One region of the Pantoea ananatis PA13 genome, then DNA from elsewhere that is predicted to be linked to it. Evidence: predicted binding sites of a transcription regulator. Region 1 holds the regulator's gene; the other holds the start of a gene.
The links. Region 1 encodes PurR, which represses purine synthesis genes. Its sites were predicted from a motif close to CANGCAAACGTTTGCNTG; they were not measured.
Positions count from the first base shown of each region.

Region 2: a site for PurR is predicted at 2,126-2,143, ahead of purT (formate-dependent phosphoribosylglycinamide formyltransferase). Genes of this name have one in related genera too.

Region 1 covers NC_017554.1:2,570,475-2,582,779, forward strand. Annotated here, with positions in the region: gene PAGR_RS12100 (FUSC family protein) at 1-1,378, shown strand, start outside; gene PAGR_RS12105 (hypothetical protein) at 1,379-1,846, opposite strand; gene sodC (superoxide dismutase family protein) at 1,983-2,501, opposite strand; gene PAGR_RS12115 (aldo/keto reductase) at 2,583-3,479, opposite strand; gene PAGR_RS23165 (DUF1289 domain-containing protein) at 3,548-3,787, opposite strand; gene PAGR_RS12120 (TetR/AcrR family transcriptional regulator) at 3,963-4,565, shown strand; gene PAGR_RS12125 (alkene reductase) at 4,612-5,709, shown strand; gene gloA (lactoylglutathione lyase) at 5,820-6,227, shown strand; gene rnt (ribonuclease T) at 6,347-7,018, shown strand; gene PAGR_RS12140 (Grx4 family monothiol glutaredoxin) at 7,064-7,399, opposite strand; gene PAGR_RS12145 (C40 family peptidase) at 7,764-8,585, shown strand; gene cydH (cytochrome bd-I oxidase subunit CydH) at 8,650-8,739, opposite strand; gene purR (HTH-type transcriptional repressor PurR) at 9,020-10,045, shown strand; gene punR (DNA-binding transcriptional activator PunR) at 10,042-10,947, opposite strand; gene punC (purine nucleoside transporter PunC) at 11,056-12,258, shown strand.
Region 2 covers NC_017554.1:2,069,588-2,081,892, forward strand. Annotated here, with positions in the region: gene zwf (glucose-6-phosphate dehydrogenase) at 1-23, shown strand, start outside; gene PAGR_RS09775 (bifunctional 4-hydroxy-2-oxoglutarate aldolase/2-dehydro-3-deoxy-phosphogluconate aldolase) at 210-848, shown strand; gene purT (formate-dependent phosphoribosylglycinamide formyltransferase) at 903-2,081, opposite strand; gene PAGR_RS09785 (tellurite resistance TerB family protein) at 2,252-2,896, shown strand; gene PAGR_RS09790 (prolyl oligopeptidase family serine peptidase) at 3,013-5,085, shown strand; gene exoX (exodeoxyribonuclease X) at 5,069-5,740, opposite strand; gene PAGR_RS09800 (DNA polymerase III subunit theta) at 5,740-5,970, opposite strand; gene copC (copper homeostasis periplasmic binding protein CopC) at 6,121-6,495, shown strand; gene copD (copper homeostasis membrane protein CopD) at 6,500-7,375, shown strand; gene PAGR_RS09815 (YebY family protein) at 7,403-7,750, shown strand; gene PAGR_RS09820 (methyl-accepting chemotaxis protein) at 8,103-9,647, opposite strand; gene PAGR_RS09825 (GntR family transcriptional regulator) at 10,137-10,841, opposite strand; gene PAGR_RS09830 (alpha-glucoside-specific PTS transporter subunit IIBC) at 11,121-12,305, shown strand, end outside.

The DNA.
Region 1 (12,305 bases):
CGCCCATGAAACGGTGATTGGTCAGATCCTGACCATGAACTTATTACGCATCCAGGCCTTCTGGAGCCATTATCGCTTTCGCCGCCAGAATAACGTGCTGAATTACATCCTGCATCAGCAGCTGAGACTGACCAGCGTGCTGTCCAGTCTTCGTCGTATGCTGCTGAACTGGCCCGATGCACCTGAGGCGCTGTTTGAGGTACTGAAGGCTATCATGCAGGAACTGGCCAAACCCGACTGCAATAAGTATCGTCTCGCGGCGTTGTTGCGCACGATTACGCCTGCCAGCGAAGGGGATTATCGACAGCGGGCGTTCTGTCAGCGGCTGCGCTACTTCTGCTGGATGTACCTGAACGTATTGCGCTGGATACGACTGCTGGAGCACGCCGAGGCGGATACCCGCTTTCAACCACCGGCCGTATCTGCGCTGGCCAGTGAGAGCGATAGCGCAGAGGCAGGCTGGAGTGCACTGCGCACTTTTACTGTCGTGGTCGCGGGTTGCGCATTCTGGATTACGACGCAGTGGTCTTCGGGCGCATCGGCGCTCACCTTCACGGCGATCGCCTGCGTGCTTTACGCCTCGGCTCCCTCACCCACAGGCAGCATTACGTTATTACTGAAAACGCTGTTGTGGCTGTTTGCATTTAGCTTTGTGTTTAAATTCGGGCTGATGGTGCAGTTTAATCAACTATGGCAACTGCTGGCGGTGTTATTTCCGTTGTTGCTGACCCTGCAACTGTTCCGGGTGCAGCAGAAACAGCGGGCCGCAATGTGGGGACAGTTTATTGTTTTTCTGGGATCGTTTCTGGCCGTGACCAATCCACCAGACTGGGACTACCAAACGTTCTTTGACAGCAATATCGCCAAAATTTGCGGCGTACTGCTCGCCTGGCTGGCGTTTCAGCTGCTGCGCCCCAGTTCGGATAGCCGCCGCAGCCGACGCCATATTCAGTCTCTGCGCATGGCTTTTCTCGATCAGCTTCGCCCCCGGCCCCATTTGAGTCAAAACCGCTTCGAGTCGCTGATCTATCACAAGATCGGCCAGCTCAGCAGCAGTCGGGATGAAAAAGCGCGCGTCTGGCTACTGCGCTGGGGCGTGGTCTTGCTCAACTGCTCACACCTCGTCTGGCAGCTGCGCGACTGGCCCACCGAATCCGCAGTTCTGAATCAGTATCGCGTGCGCGCGATGCAGGATCTGCAACATGTGATGAGCCTTCGCGGTGTTCAGCACCGGCAACTTGATGCGGCACTGGATGCGCTACAGACGATGACAGATGAAACGATCAGGGAAAATACCCGGGAAGCCGAAACGCTTGCCGGATTGTTGTGGCGCTTACGTTGTTCGCTGGAACAGCTGAAACAGGCCATTCCCGACTGACTACTGACAGTACTGCTGATGCTGGCGGTTAAAATCATCCTGCAGTTGCTGTACCGTTTTTTGTCCTTCGAATCGCGTCTTATCCGCCTCAGAAACCGGCTCAATAACCAGCGCTTTTTCATCCGGGGAGAAAATAAAGCGCCGGGAAATGAAGGTGCCAGTGAAGCTTTTCCCCGTGATGCCGCCGCAAATCATCACCGTATTGTGGTGATAGATCGTGGTATCTGTGAAATTGGTTTCCGTGGCGCTACGCAGAACATTTTGGCAATGCGATGCTTCAAGTTTTTGCACCACGTCCCGACTCAGCCGCTCACGGCCTTTCGCGATATGTTCACACCGAATCCGTGCAGGATTGGTATCAATGGTACGCTGAAGCTCTCGCCCGGTTTCGGTTACCAACTGCGTATCATTGGGTTTATCACAGCCTGCCAGCAGCAGGCACAGTAACCATGCGCCCTTCCATTTCATTTACCCTGCTCCTCAGGTTGTCAGGCTTTATGACGGGAATCAGTATCATAGGGGGGAATGAAGGCATGATGCTACAACAAATCTTCAACGTACGAAAAGCCATGCTGGCGGCAACCGATACCGCCAGACTGTCTGATCAGATTACGCCGCAGGCAAAGCGTGCCCCGCCGCCGCCGAGCGGTTTCGGGTGATCCGCGTGATTATCGCCGCCCACGTGAACCATCAGTGCCTTGCCTTTTATCTCACTCAAGTTTTTGATCCGGGGTGCCAGCACGGGATAGCTGGCCTTGCCCTGGTCATCCACGTAGAGCGCTGGCAGGTCCCCTAAGTGACCTTCACCGTAGGGTCCGAGATGTTTACCGGTATTATCCGGGTCCAGATGACCACCCGCCGCGCCCGCGGCCACCGTTTTCCCCTCTGATTCACCTGGTTCACAGCTGCCTTTTGCATGGACATGGAAGCCGTGGATGCCCGGTTTTAGCCCCGCCAGCATGGGCGTAAACTGCAAACCATATTGCGTTTCTTCGATCTTCACCGTGCCAACAGATTTGCCGATACCCTGCGGCGACACCTCATGAATCGTCACCTCTTCACTGGCGGCCTGGGCTGCGCCGCAGGTTAACAGCGTCAACAACGCGATAGTTTTCACTTTCATTGTGGCTCCTTAGTGCTCTGGGTTCAGCTTAAGCCTGGCCTCAGTGCGCAAAGATTGCCGCAAATTGACGAATGTTTACGCTCAGGGTACGTCGTAGCCCAGCGCTGCCTTACGAATACGGAACCACTGTTGGCGACTGAGCGACAGATCCACGGCCCCCGCCGCCTCGGTGACGCGCTGGGTTTTGCCGGAGCCGATGATAGGTAACGGCTTGCTCGGCAGGCGCATCACCCACGCGTAGACAACCTGTTCCAGACTGGATGCGCCTGTCTCCTCTCGGACCCGCGCCAGCTCGTCACGTAACGGCTGGAAATGGGGATCGCTGAACAGACGTCCGCCCCCGAGACAGGACCATGCCATAGGGCGCAGGCGCTGCTGCTGGCAGTGATCCAGCGAACCATCCAGCAGCACGTTTTGCTGAACGGGAGAGATTTCAAGTTGATTAGTGACCAGGCTAAAAGGCAGACGCGACTGCAACAGGGCAAACTGCGCAGGTGTAAAATTGGACACGCCGAAATGAAGCACTTTACCGGCCTGATGCAGTTGAAGAAACGCATCGGCAACGTCATCGGCGTCCATAAGGGGATCGGGCCGATGAATCAACAGGAGGTCGAGATAATCGGTGTGAAAAGCCTGCAGCGAACGCTCTGCGCTGGCAAGAATGTGTGCGGTATCGGTGATGTAATGGCCAATCTGATGTTCGGGTTTGGCGCGCGTCGCAATGCCGCATTTCGTGACAATCTGAAGCCGCTGGCGCAGCGAGGGTGCCTGTTTTAATGCTTCACCAAACGCCGCCTCGCAACGGTAATCACCATAAATATCGGCATGATCGACCGTGGAAATCCCCAGTGAAAGATGGTGTTCAATAAAGGCGACCCGTTGCTTTGGAGTCATGTCCCACTCCATCAGGCGCCAGTAGCCCATAATCAGCGGGGAAAAGTGAGGGCCCTGTGGCGCAATAGCTTGCGGTTGTAACATCGTGTTCTCCCTGTGACACAAAAGCGGCTGGTTGTCTGTCAGGGAGTATAACGGAAATTGCGCGGGGGTCAGAACAAGGTCGGTTGCTGGGGTTCCTGAGGCTCATCCTTATGCTGCTGACGCAGCATACGCAGGCGGCGCTGATGGCAAAGGCGCAGCACGTCACGTTTCTGGCTGTCGGTATAGCGCATCCAGTTAAAACGCTCGTCGCGGCTGCGCAGGCAACCGAGACAATAGCCACGTGAATCTGTCTGACAAATACTCCGGCATGGACTGGGAACCGGAAAAAACTCAAGCTGCTCTGCCACAACTGCCCCCGCTAAAACGTGCATCCCTCTATTGAAGACAGACTGGTGCGATTGTGCAAGAAATAATCACAACACGAACAATTTATTCACTTTCAATACGTGATGATTTAACACTCTGTGCCTGTCCCGCGATTAAAATTTGCATTAGACCGATTGGTCTACCAGGATAAACCCCATGAACAAGATGCCACAACGTCATGAAACACGTGAACACCTGCTGATAACGGGCGAGAAGCTTTGCCTGCAGCGCGGATTTACCGCCATGGGGCTGAGTCAGCTGCTGACACAGGCGGCCATTCCGAAAGGGTCGTTTTATCACTATTTCCCGTCAAAAGAAGCGTTTGGCGTTGCCCTGCTTGAGCGCTACTTTGTCCGCTACCTGCATGAGGTAGAGCAACAGTTGTCTCAGCCAGCGGGCACGGTGAGAGAACGATTGTTAGACCATTTCAGACATGCGCTTGCGGTGTTTGAACAACAGGGGCACATCGTCGGTTGTCTGAGTGTGAAACTGTCGGCTGAAGTTTGTGACCTGTCTGAACCCATGCGCGGTGCCCTGCAGCACGGTGCCAGTCATGTTATCGCGGCTTATAGCCGCGCCTTAACGACGGCACAGCAGGAAGAAGGACTGATATTGCCGCATCCGCCTGAACAGCTGGCAGAGCTACTCTATGTCTTGTGGCTCGGTGCCAGTTTGCAAAGCAAGCTTTCCCGTAAGGCACAGCCCCTGCGGCTGGCGTTTATTACCATCGAACAGTGGCTGAAAGCGCCACTGGTTTAAAAAAACCACAATTTGTAGACGACCGGTCTACTTAAAAGGAGTTGTTATGGCGAGTACTCAGCTGTTTCGTCCGCTAAAAGTTGGCGCAATTACCGTGCCTAATCGTGTCTTTATGGCCCCGCTGACGCGCTTGCGTAGCATTGAGCCAGGCGATATCCCGACGCCGTTGATGGCCGAATACTATCGTCAGCGCGCGGGGGCGGGCCTGATTATTACCGAAGCTACCCAGATTTCTTTCCAGGCCAAAGGTTATGCGGGTGCGCCGGGTTTACACACCCAGCCGCAAATCGCCGCGTGGAAAAATATTAACGAAGGTATCCACCAGGCAGGCGGACACAGTGCCGTACAGCTGTGGCACACCGGCCGTATTTCACATAACAGCGTCCAGCCGGAAGGTAAAGCGCCGGTTGCGCCTTCGGCGATACCTGCAGGCACACGCACTTCCCTGCGTGCCGAAGACGGCAGCGTGTATCGCGAAGATACCTCAGTGCCGCGCGAACTGAGCATCAGTGAAATTCAGCAAATCGTTGCCGATTTTGGTCAGGCCGCTGCCAATGCGCGGGAAGCAGACTTCGACATGCTGGAACTGCACTCCGCTCACGGCTATCTGATGCACCAGTTCCTGTCACCGTCCTCGAATCAGCGTACCGATGAGTACGGCGGCAGCGTTGAGAAACGCGGACGTTTTGCGCTTGAAGTGGTCGATGCCGCGATTGCCAACTGGTCAGCGGATCGTGTTGGTATCCGTGTCTCTCCTGTCGGCAGCTTCCAGAACCTGGATAATGGCCCGAACGAAGAAGAAGATGCACTGTGGTACATCGCTGAACTGGCGAAACGCAAGATTGCCTATCTGCATATGTCAGAACCTGACTGGGCAGGCGGTACACCTTACAGCGACGCCTTCCGTCAGAAAGTCCGTGATACCTTCCCGGGCGTAATTATTGGCGCTGGCGCTTACACCGTTGAGAAAGCGGATGATCTTATCAGCCGCGGCTTGATCGATGCCGTTGCCTTTGGTCGGGATTACATCGCTAACCCGGATCTGGCCCAGCGTTTACAACAAGATGCACCACTGAATCCACAGCGTCCCGAATCCTTCTACGGTGGCGGCGCTGAAGGCTATACTGACTATCCTGCACTGTAAAACGCAGGCAGCCGTGAGTCTTTCACGGCTGCGGTTATTCTTTGGCGATTATCGTCGCTATACTGAGTGTTTGTGTCATCCGGGGATGACGTTTTTCAAAAGAGGAAGCTATGCGTTTACTTCATACCATGCTGCGCGTTGGCGATTTGCAACGCTCCATTGATTTTTACACTCGCGTGCTGGGCATGCGCCTGCTTCGCCAAAGCGAAAACGCTGAATATAAATATACCCTGGCGTTTGTGGGCTACACCGAAGAGAGCGAAGGTGCCGTTATTGAGCTGACCTACAACTGGGGCGTTGACAGCTACGATCTCGGTAACGCTTATGGTCACATCGCGTTGGGCGTTGATGATGTTGCCGCAACCTGCGAGCGCATCCGTAACGACGGCGGTAACGTGACGCGTGAAGCCGGCCCGGTCAAAGGTGGCACCACGATCATTGCCTTTGTTGAAGATCCAGACGGTTATAAAATCGAACTGATCGAAAATAAACATGCCGGACACGGCCTCGGCAGCTAAGCCGTGAACATCAGCCCGCGCAACGCGGGCTGATTCTCGCTTCCCTTACCTGTACCTGCTGCAGACGGGGCGCTTTTTTGGCATACTACGCGCTGCCCTTTTTCTGCAATGAGATCCTGATGTCTGAATCGTCTTCCCCCAACGCACTCAATCAACGCTTTCGTGGTTTCTATCCCGTGGTTATCGATGTGGAAACGGCGGGCTTCAATGCGCAAACCGATGCGCTGCTGGAAGTCGCGGCCATTACGCTGAAAATGGATGACGAGGGTTGGCTTCATCACGACCAGACACTGCATTTTCATGTTGAACCTTTTGTCGGCGCTCTGCTGCATCCGGAAGCCCTTGCCTTTACCGGCATCGATCCCAGCAATCCGTTACGGGGCGCGGTGAGCGAATACGAAGCCTTGCATGCCATTTTTAAACTGGTGCGCAAAGGCATTAAAGATACCGGGTGCAATCGCGCGATCATGGTGGCGCATAATGCGACCTTCGATCTTAATTTTATGAATGCCGCCGCCGAACGCGCCAGCCTGAAACGGAATCCGTTTCATCCTTTTGCCACTTTCGACACGGCCGCCCTGAGCGGGTTAGTGCTGGGTCAGACGGTACTGGCCAAAGCCTGCAAAGCGGCAGGGATGGAATTTGACAGCAGTCAGGCGCACTCTGCGCTGTATGACACGCAGCAAACGGCCACGCTGTTCTGCGAACTGGTCAATCGCTGGAAACGTCTGGGAGGCTGGCCGCTGGCTCTAGCGGAAGAGGCAACAGAATATCAGGGCGCGGCGGAGTAAACGCCCGTTAAACGAAGAAAAGGCCGACGATGTCGGCCTTTTTTATTATTCCGCTTCTTTAAACTTCTCTGCGGTTTCTTTGACCAGCGGTTGTAATTCGCCACGCTGGAACATCTCAACAATAATGTCGCAGCCGCCAACCAGTTCGCCATCGACCCACAGCTGAGGGAAGGTTGGCCAGTTAGCATACTTTGGCAGCTCTGCGCGAATATCCGGGTTCTGCAGAATATCCACGTAAGCGAAGCGCTCACCACAGGCAGACAGCGCCTGAACCGCCTGGGCAGAGAAACCGCAGCTTGGCAGTTTCGGCGAACCTTTCATGTACAGCAGGATCGGGTTTTCTGCGATCTGGCGCTGAATTTTTTCTACAGTACTCATTATTGCCTTCCTTAATTCGTCACTTCGTGTTTCTTTATTGTAGCGACTTCCCTTCAGGACTGAAAATGAGATTTTCTTCCCGTTAGGGCAAACCGCCATGTTTGTTAAGTCCGCTTGCGCGCTATCCACCCGCTCATCGGGACCCAAAAGGTGAATGCATTAATAATTTGCAATAATTTTGCTGAGTTAACCTGCTGAAATTACTTATTTATGCCTGCTTTTTACCCAAGTTATTAATTAATAAAAAAAGGACTTACTGTTTTAAAAAAAACTGGACTAGAATGTCTTCGGCGCTGATCGTTGATCAGATTTTTCTTAACCTTGTCAGATATCTGTTGAACCTGACAGCTTAACCAGTAAACGGACTATGCGTTCAATTATTACGCTTCTTATTCTGGCTTTTGCGCAACTGTTCTTTAATGTCGCCTCTGCATCACCGCAGGCGCCGGTTAAGGCCAGCTTGCATAAGGTAGAGAAAAAAAGTGCGCGCGAAGATGAGCGGCGCAAGCGACGCACGGTTAAAGCTTCGGCGAAAAAAAGCCGTTCCTCCGCAGAGCAGAAATCCAGCAAAACGCTTAAAACCAGTAAAAATCCCTCTCACGCGGTTGCCTCTCACAAAACCCTGACCAAAGCGACTGATTCACACAAGAAGCTCACCAAAAAAGTGGCCGCCAACGCCACCAGCAAGAAACGCTATGGTCATCAACGCGCGGTGAAGGTGGCGAAAGCGGACAGCAAGGATACCGGCACCATCAAAATGAGCAACGCACACCGTCAGCGCTATCAAAAAGCACGTGAAACGGCGATGGCGAAACTGATGGGACAGCTGGGCAAGCGCTACCAGTGGGGCGGAAAATCGCCGCATACCGGTTTCGACTGCAGCGGCCTGGTGTGGTACGCCTACAAAGATGTGGTGAAATTTAAAATTCCGCGTACTGCAAATGAAATGTATCACCTGCGGGATGCCGCGCCGGTGAATCGGGAAGCGCTGGAGAAAGGCGATCTGGTGTTTTTCCGCATCAACGGACGTGGCACGGCCGACCACGTGGGTGTTTACCTGGGTAACGGTAAATTTATTCAGTCACCGCGTACCGGAAAGGACATTCAAATCAGTGCGTTAAGCGAAGATTACTGGCAGCGCCACTATATTGGTGCGCGTCGCGTCATGACGCCAAAAACCGTTCGCTAAACGTCACTCCTCCGTCATACCGACGGAACGCAGCCGGGACAGGGAAACCTTCCCGGCTTTTTTATTAGTTCAGAATGGCGGTAAAGCTGAACGCAATAATCATCAACAGTGCAGCCGCCGTGGTCATCAATGACAGTTTCAGATCGGTACTCATCACAACTCCTTAGGCACAATTTTAGTAGGGGTTAAGCATTTTCCCACACGCGTGGGTAAAAATCTCGTTTTATCCGTGCAGCCTTGTTAGAATCCCCTCTTTGTTGCGCAACAGCGCGCAACATCGGTTGCGTCAGCACCCTTTTCAACCGTTATTTCCTGCCCCGATGCCCCATAACCGGTCAGAAAAACGATTTTTTTGCAGAAATAACCGTCCGCTGACGCAAACGTTTAACAACATGCTTATCAACAGGTTAGATAAGCCCGGGAGTTCGATTTTCATGGCAACAATTAAAGATGTGGCGAAACGTGCAGGCGTCTCTACCACAACCGTTTCTCACGTCATCAATAAGACGCGCTTTGTCGCAGAAGATACCCGCGAAGCGGTCTGGGAAGCGATTCGGGAATTACATTATTCACCCAGCGCCGTAGCACGCAGCCTGAAGGTGAATCACACCAAAACGCTGGGCCTTTTGGCCACCTCCAGCGAGGCGCCCTATTTCGCTGAAATTATTGAAGCCGTGGAGAATCACTGCTTTGATAAAGGCTACACCCTGATTTTAGGCAACGCGCATAACGACCTGCAAAAACAGCGTGCCTACCTCTCGATGATGGCGCAGAAGCGCGTCGATGGGCTGCTGGTCATGTGTTCTGAGTACCCGGATGATTTGCTGCAAATGCTGGAAGCCAACCGCAATATTCCCATGGTGGTCATGGACTGGGGCGAATCCCGTGCCGATTTTACTGACACGGTGCTGGATAATGCGTTTCAGGGCGGTTATCTGGCCGGCCGCTACCTCATCGAACGCGGGCATCGCGATATTGGCGCCATTCCAGGGCAAATGGAACGTAACACCGGTGGTGGCCGTCATGCCGGTTTCCTCAAGGCGCTGGAAGAAGCCGGTATTCAGCCGCGTTCAGAGTGGATTGTGCAGGGCGATTTCGAGCCTGAATCCGGGTATCAGGCTATGCAGCAAATTCTGTCGCAGAAGCAGCGCCCAAGCGCGGTGTTCTGCGGTGGCGATATTATGGCCATGGGCGCTATCTGTGCCGCCGATGAAATGGGCCTGCGCGTCCCGCAGGATATTTCGGTGATTGGCTACGATAATGTGCGCAACGCACGCTATTTCACGCCTGCACTCACTACCGTGCACCAGCCAAAAGCGCAACTCGGGGAGAAGGCTCTGGAAATGTTGCTGGACCGCATTACCAGCAAGCGTGAAGAGTCGCAAACCATCGAAGTGCATCCGACACTGATTGAGCGACGCTCTGTAGGCTACGGTCCCTATCGCGACTACCGTCGTTAATCCTCGCTCAACCACTCCTGATTGAGCGTTTGCGCATCACCCAGGTAATTGAGCAACCAGCCCAATGCCGGTGATGCGCGATCTTCCGCCCAACTGACGCAGCAGGGACTTTCTGGAAAAGGCTGGGGCAAGTTAAGTTCGGTCACTTCGCCGCTGTCCAGTAGCGGGCGGGCTAAGTGCCCCGGCACCATTGCGACGCACAGCCCGGCCCGGACGCAGTCCAGCCCGGTCTGCCATTCAGGCACCACCAGTCGGCGTTGATTATCCAGAGCCCAGGTCATACGACGCGGTAACGCACGCGAGGTGTCTTCCAGCACCAGCGAAGGCCAGTTGCGCAACGCCTCATCATCTAGCCGGGCGACCTGGGTTAACGGATGTTCCCGCGCGACGATGCAGCGCCAGTTCAGAGTTCCCATATCGCGGAAAGCAAACCGCCCGCCCACCGGAATCGCCTGAGTCGCGCCTATTGCGACCTCGACTCTTCCGTCAGCCAGCGCATCCCATACGCCGTTAAACACTTCATAACTGATGTGGAGCTCCATATCCGGAAAGTGGCGATAGAAATCCCTGACGAACTGACGGGTTCGGTGCGGTTTCACAATGCAGTCCACCGCAATCGCGATTTGCCCTCGCCAGCCGTTGGCCAGTTGCTGGCACTGACGGCGCGTGGCATCCATTTTTTTGATGACGCTGCGGCCTTCTCGCACAAAATGTTCGCCCGCAGGTGTCAAAACGACCTCCCGGTGCTGCCGTTCAAACAGCGGTACCGCCAGCCAGGTTTCAAGCTGGCGAACGGTATAGCTGATGGCAGAAGGCACACGGTGCAACTCCTGGGCCGCAGCACTGAAACTGCCGCCACGCGCGACCGCATCAACCACTTCAAGCGCATATTCAGACCACATATCCTGCCTTTAAATTTTTTAACAGCAACAGGCAAATTTTACCGTTTCACAGTATGAAGTACAGCTTTTACACTGCCCCGCGTTTATCCTGCAAAAAATGAGAATCAGATGTCAGCTTCTAAAGGATTCATTCCCTATCTTGCCGTGCTTAGTATGCTGGGCTTTCTGGCCACCGATATGTACCTGCCCGCCTTCGGGGCCATGCAGCAAAGTTTTAACACCTCCGCCGGGATGATCAGCGCCAGTATGAGCCTGTTCCTGGCGGGTTTTGCCTGTGGTCAGCTGGTATGGGGACCGCTGTCAGATCGTATTGGCCGCAAACCGGTATTGCTGGCAGGACTGAGCCTGTTTGCGCTGGGTTGTGCGGGGATGCTGTGGGTGGACGACGTGGTACTGATGCTGGTGCTGCGCTTCATTCAGGCCATCGGCGTGTGCGCGGCTGCCGTGAGCTGGCAGGCCCTGGTGGTCGATCGCTATCCTCAGTCGCGCGCGAATAAAGTCTTTGCCACTATTATGCCGCTGGTCGCGCTGTCTCCTGCGCTGGCCCCGCTGCTGGGTGCCTGGCTGATTAGCCATTTTCACTGGCGCTCAATTTTTGTCGTTCTGACCGCGATTGCCGCGGCCCTGATCCTGATTACGCTGCGCCTGCCATCGGTACAAACAGCGCGCCGCCCGGCCCCGTCACAGCCCGGTTTTATGACGCTGCTGCGTTCACGCGTCTACAGCGGTAACGTCCTGATGTATTCTGCCTGCTCGGCCAGCTTTTTTGCCTGGTTGACCGGATCACCGTTTATTCTGGCAGCGATTGGCCTGTCGCCTGCTGATATCGGCTTAAGCTATATTCCGCAGACCATTGCTTTCTTAGTCGGCGGTTTTGGCTGCCGTGCGCTCCTTAACCGTTTCAAAGGGGCGCAGTTGCTGCCATGGCTGCTCATCGTCTATAGCCTTAGCGTACTGGCCCTGTTTGCCGTCGCCCTGTCAGGCTCGGTTTCACTCACCGCTTTGCTGGTGCCGTTTTGCGGCATGGCGCTGGCGAACGGGGCGATTTATCCCATCGTCGTATCCAGTGCACTTCTGCCCTTCCCCCATGCGACCGGCAGAGCCGCCGCCCTGCAGAACACGCTGCAGCTGGGCCTGTGCTTTGTCGCCAGCCTGGCCGTCTCGGCGGGCCTGACCCAGGCGCTGTTCACCACAACGCTCATCATGGCGGTGACGATTGTACTGGCGCTGGCAGGCTATCAGATGCAGCGCCGCACCGGCGCACAAACTGATATTGCCTCAACGGCACATCCCTGCCAGGATAATCACTGAGGCAACGACTTTTGTCGTCTGAGTGATCAACACGTGACGGGCCCGCC
Region 2 (12,305 bases), 500 kb from region 1:
GCTCCTGGAACGAATTTGAATAACCACCCAGCCCGCCGCGAGCGGGCTTTTTTTTGCACCAACTCTCAAAAATGAACTGCCGTTTTAAAAATCTTTCCCGGTCATAGACGGGCAAACGGCGGATCCTGTATGGTAGTAGCGCTGTTAACCGGGCTGACCTGGCGATGTCCTCGCCGTGCTGCTCCCAATGTTATCCATCAGGGGACGTGATGAAAAACTGGAAAACGAGTGCCGAACAGATTCTGAAAACCGGACCGGTCGTACCGGTGATTGTGGTTAACAAGCTGGAACATGCCGTTCCCATGGCTCAGGCCCTGGTCGCCGGTGGCGTCAAGGTACTGGAGGTCACGTTGCGCACCCCTGTGGCGATGGATGCCCTGCGCGCCATCATTAAAAACGTACCTGACGCCATTGTGGGAGCCGGCACCGTGCTTAACACCCAACAGCTGCAGGAAGTCACGCAGGCGGGTGCCCAGTTCGTCATTAGCCCGGGGATTACCGAGTCTCTGCTTAAGGCCGCCGTTGAAGGCCCGATTCCGCTGATTCCCGGCATTAGCACGGTGTCAGAATTGATGACCGGCATGGACTATGGTTTGCGGGAATTCAAGTTTTTCCCTGCGGAAGCGAACGGTGGAGTAAAAGCGTTGCAGGCCATCGGCGGGCCTTTCCCTCAGGTACGCTTCTGCCCTACGGGCGGTATCTCACCGGCAAATTACCGCGACTATCTGGCTCTCAAAAGCGTGCTCTGTATCGGCGGTTCCTGGCTGGTGCCAAACGATGCACTGGAAGTGGGCGACTGGCAGCGAATCACGCAACTGGCGCGCGACGCTGTCGCTGGCGCGGAGTAATCTCCGGCGGGAAGTCAAACGCGAGCGGTGAGTCACTGACTCACCGCAATGGCACTATCCCTGAACGCTGACAGCCGCCGCGCTGGCAACGGCACGCGCAACGGCTTCTTCAGTTGTATCCGCACAGGCCAGGGCAACACCTAAACGGCGCTGACCGTCGATTTCAGGTTTGCCAAAGAGGCGCAGCTGCAAACCTGAACCCAATGCCGCCTCCACATTGACGAACTGCACGTTCTGACTGGTCAACTGCGGCAGGATAACGGCTGACGCGGAAGGACCATACTGGCGAACGGTGCCAATCGGCAGGCCAAGGAACGCACGCACATGAAGCGCGAATTCAGACAGATCTTGTGAAATCAGCGTCACCATACCGGTATCGTGCGGGCGAGGGGAGACTTCGCTGAACACCACTTCGTCGCCGCAGACAAACAGCTCTACGCCAAACAGCCCATAGCCACCCAGCGCTTTCACCACGGTTTCCGCAATGTGCTGCGCACGCTGCAGCGCCAGCTCACTCATTTGCTGAGGTTGCCATGATTCACGGTAATCCCCGTCTTCCTGGCGATGACCAATGGGGGCACAGAAATGAATGCCGTCAACGGCACTGATCGTTAACAGGGTGATTTCAAAATCAAACTTCACCACGCCTTCCACGATAACGCGCCCGGCACCCGCACGGCCGCCCTGCTGCGCATAGTCCCAGGCTTTTTCCAGCTGGCTGGCATCCCGGATAAAGCTCTGACCTTTACCTGAAGAGCTCATCACTGGCTTCACGATGCACGGAAAACCAATTTCGGCGGCGGCAGACACGAAATTATCTTTGCTGTCGGCAAAACGGTAGTGGGAAGTGGGAAGCGCGAGCTCTTCTGCTGCCAGACGGCGAATGCCCTCGCGGTTCATGGTCAGGCGCGCCGCGCGGGCGGTCGGCACGACGTGCTGGCCTTGCTGCTCCAGCTCCAGGAGTTTTTCAGTCGCAATAGCTTCAATTTCGGGTACGACGAAGTGAGGCTTTTCCTGCGCAATCACCGCGGCCAGCGCGTCACCATCCAGCATATTAATCACGTGGCTGCGATGAGCAACATGCATGGCAGGTGCATCAGCGTAGCGGTCAACGGCAATCACTTCCACACCCAGGCGCTGACATTCCAGCGCAACTTCTTTCCCCAGTTCACCGGAGCCCAACAGCATTACGCGCGTTGCACCAGGGCGCAGCGCAGTTCCAAGAGTCGTCATAAATTCCCCTAAAATCGAAGCAGTCAAAATGCGCGCGCAGTATATACGAAAACGTTTGCGTTCTCACCCTTCAGCTTATTTGCCTGGGTTTGCGCTACTTTTCCTGCTCTGACGTTTCCTGACATCTTTTTGGTAATGATGTTGTTTCTGAATGGTAAAGGGAGATGATGATGAATAACTGGCTGCAACAGATTCAATCGGTACTGGCTAAAAAAAGCAGCGAGGGTAAATCCAGCGGAGGATTAAGCGATATGCTGGCGCCGGGGGCTTTAGGCGGGCTGGCAGCCATGCTGGTGGCCAGTAAGTCATCCCGAAAGTTGTTAACGAAATATGGCGGTCAGGCTTTGATTATCGGCGGCGGGGCCGCGGCGGGTGCCGTGCTGTGGAACAAATATAAGCAGCGGGTACGCGAAACGCATCAAAACGATCCCGGCTTTGGTGAGTTGCAAACGCCAGTGGATCAGCGGGCGGAGCGGCTGGTGACCGCGCTGGTTTTTGCTGCTAAAAGCGATGGCCATATTGACGATCGGGAACGCGCGGCGATTGAACATAATATTCACGAGGCTGGCTATGGTCAGGATGCCGAAAAACTCATCCAGCAGGCCATGCAGCGACCGCTGGACCCCGAGTGGCTCGCGGCGGACGTCAAAAATGAAGAAGAGGCGCTTGAACTCTATTTTCTGAGCTGCGCCGCCATCGATGTGGACCACTTCATGGAGCGCAGCTATCTTTCCGCCCTGGGCGATGCGCTAAAAATCCCGCAGGATGTGCGTGACGGCATTCAGCAGGATATCCTGCAGCAGAAAGCGGGCTAACCCGCACAGGGCCAGCGATATGGCCCTGCACAACCTCACATTACCTTCACTTTACTTGGCATCTCTTTACATTAGTGCCACGCTTAGTGTTCATTACATTCAGCGGGACGGATGACATGAAAGCACCGAGCGCAAAAAAAATCCCTTACGAATTATCGCTGCATGGCGAAACGCGCATCGACAATTATTACTGGCTACGTGACGACAGGCGTGAAAACAGCGAGGTGCTGGACTATTTACGCGCTGAGAACAATTACGGCCAGAAAATCATGGGCTCACAACAGCCCTTACAGAATCGCATTCTGCATGAGATTATCGATCGCCTGCCGCCGCAGGACCACTCAGTACCCTATGTGAAAAATGGTTATCGCTATCAAAGCCGGTATGAAAGCGGCAATGAATATGCCGCCTATTACCGACAGCCCGCTGACAGCGATGAGAGCGACCCGTGGACACTGCTGCTGGATGCGAATCAGCGCGCATCACACAGTGATTTTTATACTATGGGCGCACTGCACATCAGCCCGGATAACCGGGTGCTGGCAGTGGCAGAGGACTTCCTTTCCCGGCGGCAGTACGGCATTCGTTTTCGCAATCTGGACAGTGGGAGTTGGTATCCGGAAGTGCTTAACGATGCCTCGTCCAGCTTTGCGTGGGCGAATGATTCACGCACCCTCTATTACGTTCGTAAACATCCGCAAACCCTGTTGCCTTATCAGCTATGGCGGCATGAGTTGGGTACGCCCCAGCACGACGATCGGCTCGTGTACGAAGAAAAAGACGATACCTATCACCTCAGCATTCATAAAACCACGTCGAAACAGTTCATCCTGATCGTGCTATACAGCACCAGCAGCAGCGAGATTCAGCTGATCGATGCGGATTTCCCGGACGCCCTTCCGCAGGTTTTTTTGCCCCGGCGGCGCGATCATGAATACAGTCTTGATCATTATGATCACACGTTCTTCATCCGCTCGAATCGCGAGGGTAAAAATTTCGGACTCTACCGTAGCCATTATCTGGATGAAGCGCGCTGGCAAACCGTGATCCCCGCGCGCGACCATATCGTAATGGAGGATTTCCAGCTTTTTCGTGACTGGCTGGTGGTAGAGGAGCGCCAGCGTGGGCTGACCAGCCTGCGGCAAATCAACTGGGAGACGGGAGAAACCAGCGGCATTGCGTTTGACGATCCCACTTACGTTACCTGGCTGGCTTACAATCCTACGCCGCGCACCAGTAAGCTGCGCTATGGCTATTCGTCCATGACCACGCCCGCCACGCTGTTTGAACTGGATATGGATACGGGGGAACGTCGCATCTTAAAACAAAGTGCGGTCAAAGACTTCAATCCGGATGAGTACAAAAGCGAGCACCATTGGATCACCGTTTCTGACGGCACAGAAGTGCCGGTCTCGCTGGTGTACCACCGCACCCATTTTCAGAAAGGGCAGAACCCCATGCTGGTGTATGGCTATGGCGCCTATGGCAGTAGCATGGACGCTGACTTTAGCGTCAGTCGGCTCAGCCTGCTGGACCGCGGGTTCATCTATGCGCTGGTGCATGTGCGAGGCGGCGGGGAGATGGGGCAGCAGTGGTATGACGGTGGCCGCCTGCTCAATAAGATGAACAGCTTCACCGATTTTATCGACGTGACAAACGGGCTCGTGGCGCGTGGATTCGGGCACCCGGACCGGCTCTATGCGATGGGAGGAAGTGCAGGGGGATTGCTGATGGGCGCAGTCATGAATCTGGCACCCACGCGCTATCACGGTGTGGTTGCGCAGGTGCCTTTTGTTGATGTGCTCACCACGATGCTTGATGAGTCTATTCCATTGACGACCGGGGAATATGACGAGTGGGGCAATCCGAATGACGCAGAGTACTATCGCTATATCCGGCAATACAGCCCATATGACAACGTTGCGGCGAAAACCTGCCCCCACCTGCTGGTGACAACCGGCCTGCATGATTCACAGGTACAATACTGGGAACCGGCAAAATGGGTGGCTAAGCTGCGTGAATATAAAACCGATGATAACCTGCTGCTGCTCTGCACCGATATGGACTCGGGGCACGGCGGTAAGTCTGGGCGCTACAAGGCCTATGAAGGCGTTGCCCTGGAGCTCACCTTCATCATCGCCCTTGCTCAGGGCAGTTTGCCTCCGGCCGCGCTTACGGAAGCTGACTAAGGCACTTGCGCAGCGCCTGCCGTAACGGTGGGCGCAAATCTTTCACGTTATCCAGCATCCATTTCAGGTAACCCGGATCTTTTCGGGCCACCACGGCCAGCGCCTGACCACGATATTTACCAAACGGCAGCACATCATCACGCTGCGCGGCAGGCTGCGAGCGCAGACTCATTTCGTCCGCACGCCAGCCGGACAGATCCATAATTCGAATGAGCAGCGCGGCCGTCACGTAGCAGTCGTACAGCGCCCGGTGAGCATGCAAATCCGCTGGCGGCGTCACATCCAGCTTGAGGCTGTGCCGGAGCGCCTGATTACCGTATTTAATGCCGGGCCATAGCTGACGAGCCAGTGTCATGGTACAGATCCACTCGCCGTGCATTTCCGGCAACATCCGACGGTCAAAGCTGGCATTGTGGGCCACGTAAAAGGGACTGCCGTGGTAGCGCAGGATGGCCTCTTCAATGGGCGGTTTGCCCATCACCATGGCTTCAGTAATGCGGTGCACGGCCATGGCCTGACGACTGATGGGGCGATCGGGTGAGACAAGATCGCTCATTGGATTGACGATTTGGCCGTCGATTACATCTACCGATGCAACCTCAACCACGCCGCCCTGCAGTCCGCAGGTTTCCGTATCGATAACGCGTAGCATCATTATTTCTGTTTAGGCTCGTAGGGAAGGCGTGACAGGTTGAGAGAGGCCTGGCGGTAATGCATTAAACGCTGACGAAACCAGTCCCGCAGGGCTTCAGGTTGTTCGTTGGCGACCATTTCTGCCACGACAGGCATGTTGTAGCGCTCTTTAAAAGCAACGCCTGCTGCAGCCAGATCGACATTGACTTTGTCTTTCTCTTCCTGCGACAGCAAGGCAAGGTTGTGACTCATGATATTCTCCCGATAAGCGTGACCAAAAGTAATGTTTTCCTCCTCCTGGCGCAAGGGACAGGATAGCATTGCTGGCCTCGACAGTTAAATTTCAGCGGCGTATTCTTGCGCCACGTTCGTGGCCTTTGCCGCCGTTAACAGGATGAAGAGATGAAAAAAACCGCGATTTCACGTGGGGTGCTGGCTCTGATCGCCACCGGCACAATGGTGTTTAGTCAGCTTGCACTGGCGCACGCCCACTTAGCGTCGTCGGTGCCGGCAGCCAACGCGGCGGTAACGCCTGCGCCGCGACACATTACGCTGAGCTTCACCGAAGACGTTGAAGCCGCATTCAGTGGCGTTGACGTCATGAATGCACAGCATAAAGCCGTGGGTGAAAAGGCCCGGCTGGATGGCAAGCAGCACGACCGCCTGCGGGTTGATTTTGCCCAGCCGCTGGCGCAGGGCGCTTATCAGGTAAACTGGCACGTGCTGTCCGTTGACGGGCACAAAACGCACGGAAGCTATACCTTCACCGTGAAATAAAACCGTGACCCTGTTGTGGCTGGTGCTGCGCGCACTGCATTTCACGGCATTAATGTTGCTGGTTGGCAGTGCCTTTTACAGCAGGTTGCTGGCACCGGTTGCCTTTCGAACCTCGCTGGCCGCGCGATTATTTCCGCTAATGAAGTGGAGTACATGGCTGGCCCTGCTGTCGGCACTGGCGATGCTGGCCACACAAAATGTGTTGATGAGTGGTGACTGGCACAATTTATCAGAGACGGCTGTGTGGCTGGCGGTATTTACAACCCGCTGGGGGGCCGTGTGGCAATGGCAGCTCCTCTTTTCGTTGTGTAGCGTGGCTGCGATTGTCATGCGTGACCGCCTCCGTCAGCAGGTTTGGCTGTTAACTGGCCTGCTACAGACAGGCTGCCTGGCGCTAACGGGCCATGCCGCCATGCGCGAGGGTATCGCCGGGCTCCTGCAACAAAGCAACCAGGCCTTACATCTCCTCGCCGCCGCCTTTTGGGCGGGCGGGTTAGTGCCTGTGTTGGTGTTGATGCGCATGGCGCGTAACATCGAATACCGGACAGCCGCAATCCGCACCATGATGCGTTTTTCCCGTTATGGTCACGTTGCCGTCGCCTTAACGATAATTACCGGTGTCGTTAACAGCCTGCTGATTGCCGGGGCGCCAGCAAACTGGCATCTCAACGATTATGTTGTACTGTTGTTGTGCAAAGCAGGGCTGGTCATGCTTATGGTACTGATTGCGCTCTGGAATCGTTACTGGCTGGTGCCGCGCTTTCACATTGCGGGCCTTGCGGCACAACGACTGTTTATTCGCATGACCCAGCTTGAAATTGTGCTGGCATGCGGCGTAGTGGGGTTGGTCAGCGTGTTTGCTACGTTGTCACCAACCTGAATGATGAAAACCCCATAAAGGTAAGTTATGTTGCTGAAGAAAGCGATCCCCACACTGCTGTTATTAACGCTGGCTGGTCAGGCAGCAGCGGCACAAATCATCACCGTCAGCCGTTTCGAAATTGGTAAAGACAAGTGGCCGTTTAATCGTGAAGAGGTGATGCTGACCTGTGAGAAAGATGGATCGCTGTTTGCCATCAATCCCAGCACGCTGATGCAGTACCCGCTTAATGAGAAGGCGGAGGCTCAGGTCAACGCTAAGCGGGTGAAGGCACAGCCCATCAGCGTGATTCAGGCGCCGGATAAAGCGCATCCGGATCGTATGATGAGTCTGCAACCTGTCGTGGATCGTGCACAGGCGCTGTGCACAAAATAAGACGATGCAGGCAAGAGTGCGCAAATTTGTCTTACGGGTCACAAACCTGTCGGGTTTATGGTCTGAGCCGCGGCGCTGGCTGGAAAATCTGGCGCGTTGTCCTACGCTTTAGAAGCAAGGCGAAAGCCTCTATTAATGCCAACTTTTAGCGCACGGCTCCTTGAGAGCCATTTCCCTGGACCGAATACAGGAATCGTGTTCGGTCTTTTTTTGCCTTTCAACGCTCACCATGACGGCCCAGACAGCGGGGATGGTGTTCACCTGGCCGCACGCTACTGGCCCGGCTCACGCAACAGGATGGCAGAAACGAAACCGGCGCGATCGCGTTTCTCCCTCCTGTGCGAAAGGGCGTTTACACCCGGAACGCTTCAACCATACCGCGCAGCGCGTGTGCCTGCTCAGAAAGGGATTGTGAAGCGGACGATGATTCCTCAACCAGTGCGGCGTTGTTCTGAGTAACGCTGTCCATCTGGCCCACGGCGACACTCACCTGAGAAATCCCCTGCATCTGTTCGGAAGAGGCCAGCGAGATCTCATCCATAGCCGTTGCCAGTTCACCCACCATGTTAACGATTTTCAAGATACTTTGACCGGTTCCACTCGCGACGGTTACGCCGGTTTCAACCTGCTGCACGGCCTGTTCAATCAAGGTTTTAATTTCCTTCGCGGCGGTAGCACTCCGCTGGGCCAGATTTCTGACTTCGCCAGCCACCACGGCAAACCCGCGCCCTTGCTCACCGGCACGCGCGGCCTCAACGGCAGCATTGAGCGCCAGAATGTTGGTCTGAAAAGCAATGCCTTCAATCACGCCGGTTATATCACGAATCTTCGCAGCACTGTCTGAAATGTCTTTCATGGTTGCCGACATCCGTTGCATATCTGCTTCGCCGCGTTGAGCCAGATTGGCCGTTTCGCGGGCTGATGTGGCTGTATGCTGTGCCCCGGAGGCATTACTCTTCACCGTCGCGGTTAATTGTTCCATGCTGGCAGCGGTTTCCTGAAGCGCGGCAGCCTGCTCTTCGGTACGGGACGATAATTCGGTATTTCCTTGCGCGATTTCATCGGCGGCAAGCGCAACGTTAGCTGAAGAATCTTTGATTTCGACAACCAGGCCGCGAAGTTTAGCCTGCATTCCGTCAAGGGATGCCAGCAGACTTGACGTATCCTTAGGACGCAGGTGCACCGCCGAGGTCAGATCGCCGTTAGCAATGGCCGCCGCAATGAGTTGGGCCTGAGCAGGCTCGCCCCCTAACTGGCGCATCAGTAAACGGGTAATCATCCATCCGGTGGCGACAGAAAAAACGATGGAAAGCAGGCCCAGGATAACCAAAACGAGTGTTGAGGTTCGGGTTGAACGATTATTCTCTTCCACCGCGTTGCGACTGTTATTCAACTGAACGTTGGTCATTTCACCAAGTGAACTGAGTAACGCACGCTGAGCAGGACGCACCGTCACCATCAGATAATTTGTGGCTTCCTGAGGACGGTTATCCAGGCCAAACTGACCGGCCTTTTCCAGACCGGAAATCACCTGCGCTTCATTGGCCTGAAGTTTTTCCAGCGCAGCACGTCCGGCGGGCGTGGAATCCTCACGCATGATTGTTTCAAGCGCTTCACGATTTTTTAAGTAAGCTGCTTTTTGCAGTTTCAGCCTCTCCCACTCTGGCTGCATGGCTTTCGCATCGCTGAGAAGCGCGAGGTTTCTCGCGGCAATCGCCATGTCTCTCAGTTCATCTCGCATATCAACGGCGAGCTGATATTTTCGCATCTTAACATTGACCGCATCATCCATACCGGTGCTGGCGGAATGCAGTGCTTTAAAAGAAATAGTAATACAGATAATAAAAAGCAGAATTAACAGGCCAAAACCGATTGCCAGACGCGTGGAGATTTTCATCTTAGAATTCCTGAAAGTTAAGTTCAGCGTTCTTATCGGCAAAAGACGTGTAAAAAATTAATAAAATAGACATATTTCTGAAACAGTAAATTCCGCAAGCAGGGTGGAAGTTTCCAGAGTAATGGTCCTTTAAAAGGACTTATAAGTTCAATTAATCAATTGAGTGCAGGTAATCAGGAGAGGGTAATTGATATTTAAAATGCTTTTAGTAAACACAGCAGCGCGCTGGCGCGATATATGAACGGCGAGGGCAGCACTGCGCTGACCTTGATTTGAAATAAGTCTTGTCATTTTCCTAATGTGTGGCGTTTTTCGTAAATGCACAGATAAGACAACACGTTCACCCGTCGCCAATAAATATAGCGCCCTGCTGCAGGGTGTGAGCCAGATTCACTCTCACGCAAGGCACCTGTGATTCGAACGGGCGATTATATCACACCTGAGAGGGGCTCTGGTGCATTGATGAAGCGTACTGACATCTCTGATCACTCAACCCGTGCGTCGTAAATGGTAGTTAACCTGATAATCGTGGGTGTTTCTGTACATCACGGCGTAGTTGATAAAAGAGCCCGTATTGCTGTATGAAAGCGAATCGACTCTGAGTAGGAGGGTTTTCTCAGCGATATCCATCAGGTGCGACAGGCGCTTATCGGATAAAACCGGTCTTAATGACTCATAATTGCCCTCTAAAACAATGCCACACTCCTGCTCGATATAGTCAAATTTAGATTTTTCCAAATGGGCCAGGCTAAGGTCAGGGAATATTTTCACTGGCATATAACTTTCTTCGAGCATCAGCAGCTTTTCATCAACATAACGTAACCGACGTGAGAAAAAGAGGCGTTCACCACTGTTTATGCGTAACTGATCGGCTATGGCGGGAGGGGCGGCGATTAACTCGAACGCCAGTACCTTACTGATCACCTCTTTTCCCTGCAGACGTAAGACTTCTGCCAGCCCGGTGAGCGAACTGGTTTCATGACTGATATCCTTTGCGGACACGTAGGTTCCGCTGCCATGCCGTCGCTCCAGCAACCCCTCTCTGACCAGTAAATCTATTGCCTTACGCAAGGTCATTCTCGCCACGCCAAACTCTGTGGCGAGCACTTTTTCAGCCGGAATAGCACTCCCGACCGCGACAAAGGGCGAATTTAGCCGGAGACGCAGTTTGTCAGCGATAAATTTATAGATCACTTTTGTACCTCCTGAGAGGGAGACATAACCGTCAACAGGCCTTGCATAAAGTTAATGCGTGCAGGGGGATAAATAAATAGATTTTTTATTTCCTATAGCCGCGCTGTGAGATGTCTAGTTATTGCCATGAAAATAGACGTCATGATGAAAATTAAAACCATGAGGGCGCTCACGAAGTCGTTAATGTCCCACTCTGCCAGAGGCGTGACTGCCTTATTTTGGCTGCGTTTACATTGACTTTAACGATGTATCCTTAGAATCGTTACGTGAGGAACTTAAATGCTCAGTCAAATACAGCGCTTTGGCGGCGCCATGTTTACGCCGGTATTATTATTTCCCTTCGCCGGTATCATCGTTGGTCTTTCCATTATGTTACGCAACCCTTTATTTGTAGGGGAAGCATTAACGCATCCAGAGAGTTTATTTAATCAAATTGTCTTCATTATTGAAGAGGGCGGATGGACGGTTTTTAGAAACATGCCGTTAATATTCGCGGTTGGCCTCCCGGTGGGGTTGGCAAAACAGGCTCAGGGGCGAGCATGTCTGGCCGTTGTCGTCAGTTTTTTAACCTGGAATTATTTAATTAATGCCATGGGCAGCACCTGGGGCGATTTTTTTGCCGTCGATTTTTCCAAAGGAACAGAAGCCGGAAGCGGACTGGCCATGATCGCGGGGATAAAAACACTGGATACCAGCATCATCGGTGCCATCGTCATTGCCGGTCTGGTGACGGCTCTGCACAATCGTTATTTTGAAAAACCGCTTCCGGTTTTTCTGGGTATTTTTCAGGGATCATCTTTTGTCGTCATTGTTGCCTTCTTAGCGATGATCCCCTGTGCCTGGTTAACGCTGTTTGGCTGGCCCAAAATTCAAATGGGCATCGAGTCGCTTCAACAGTTTTTACGCGATGCGGGCGCGGTTGGCGTGTGGGTTTATACCTTTCTGGAACGTATCCTGATCCCGACAGGACTGCACCACTTTATTTATGGGCCTTTTATCTTTGGCCCGGCAGTGGTTGAAGGCGGCATCCAGGTTTACTGGGCAGAGCATCTGCAGGCGTTCAGCCAGAGTACGCAACCACTCAAACAACTGTTTCCTCAGGGCGGTTTCGCGCTTCATGGCAATGCAAAAGTCTTCGGCGCAGTGGGGATTGCGTTGGCGCTCTATTCGACAGCCTCAGCGCGTCACCGGGTCAAAGTCGCAGGGTTGTTAATTCCGGCCACGTTGACAGCCGTTCTGGTCGGCATCACTGAACCCCTGGAGTTTACCTTCCTGTTTATTTCGCCTCTGCTGTTTGCGGTGCACGCTGTGCTGGCCGCCAGCATGGCGACAGCAATGTATATGTGCGGCGTGGTAGGGAACTACGGTGGCGGCTTACTGGACCAGTTTCTGCCGCAAAACTGGATCCCAATGTTCCCTAACCATGCCGGCATGATCTTTACCCAAATCGGTATAGGCCTGGTT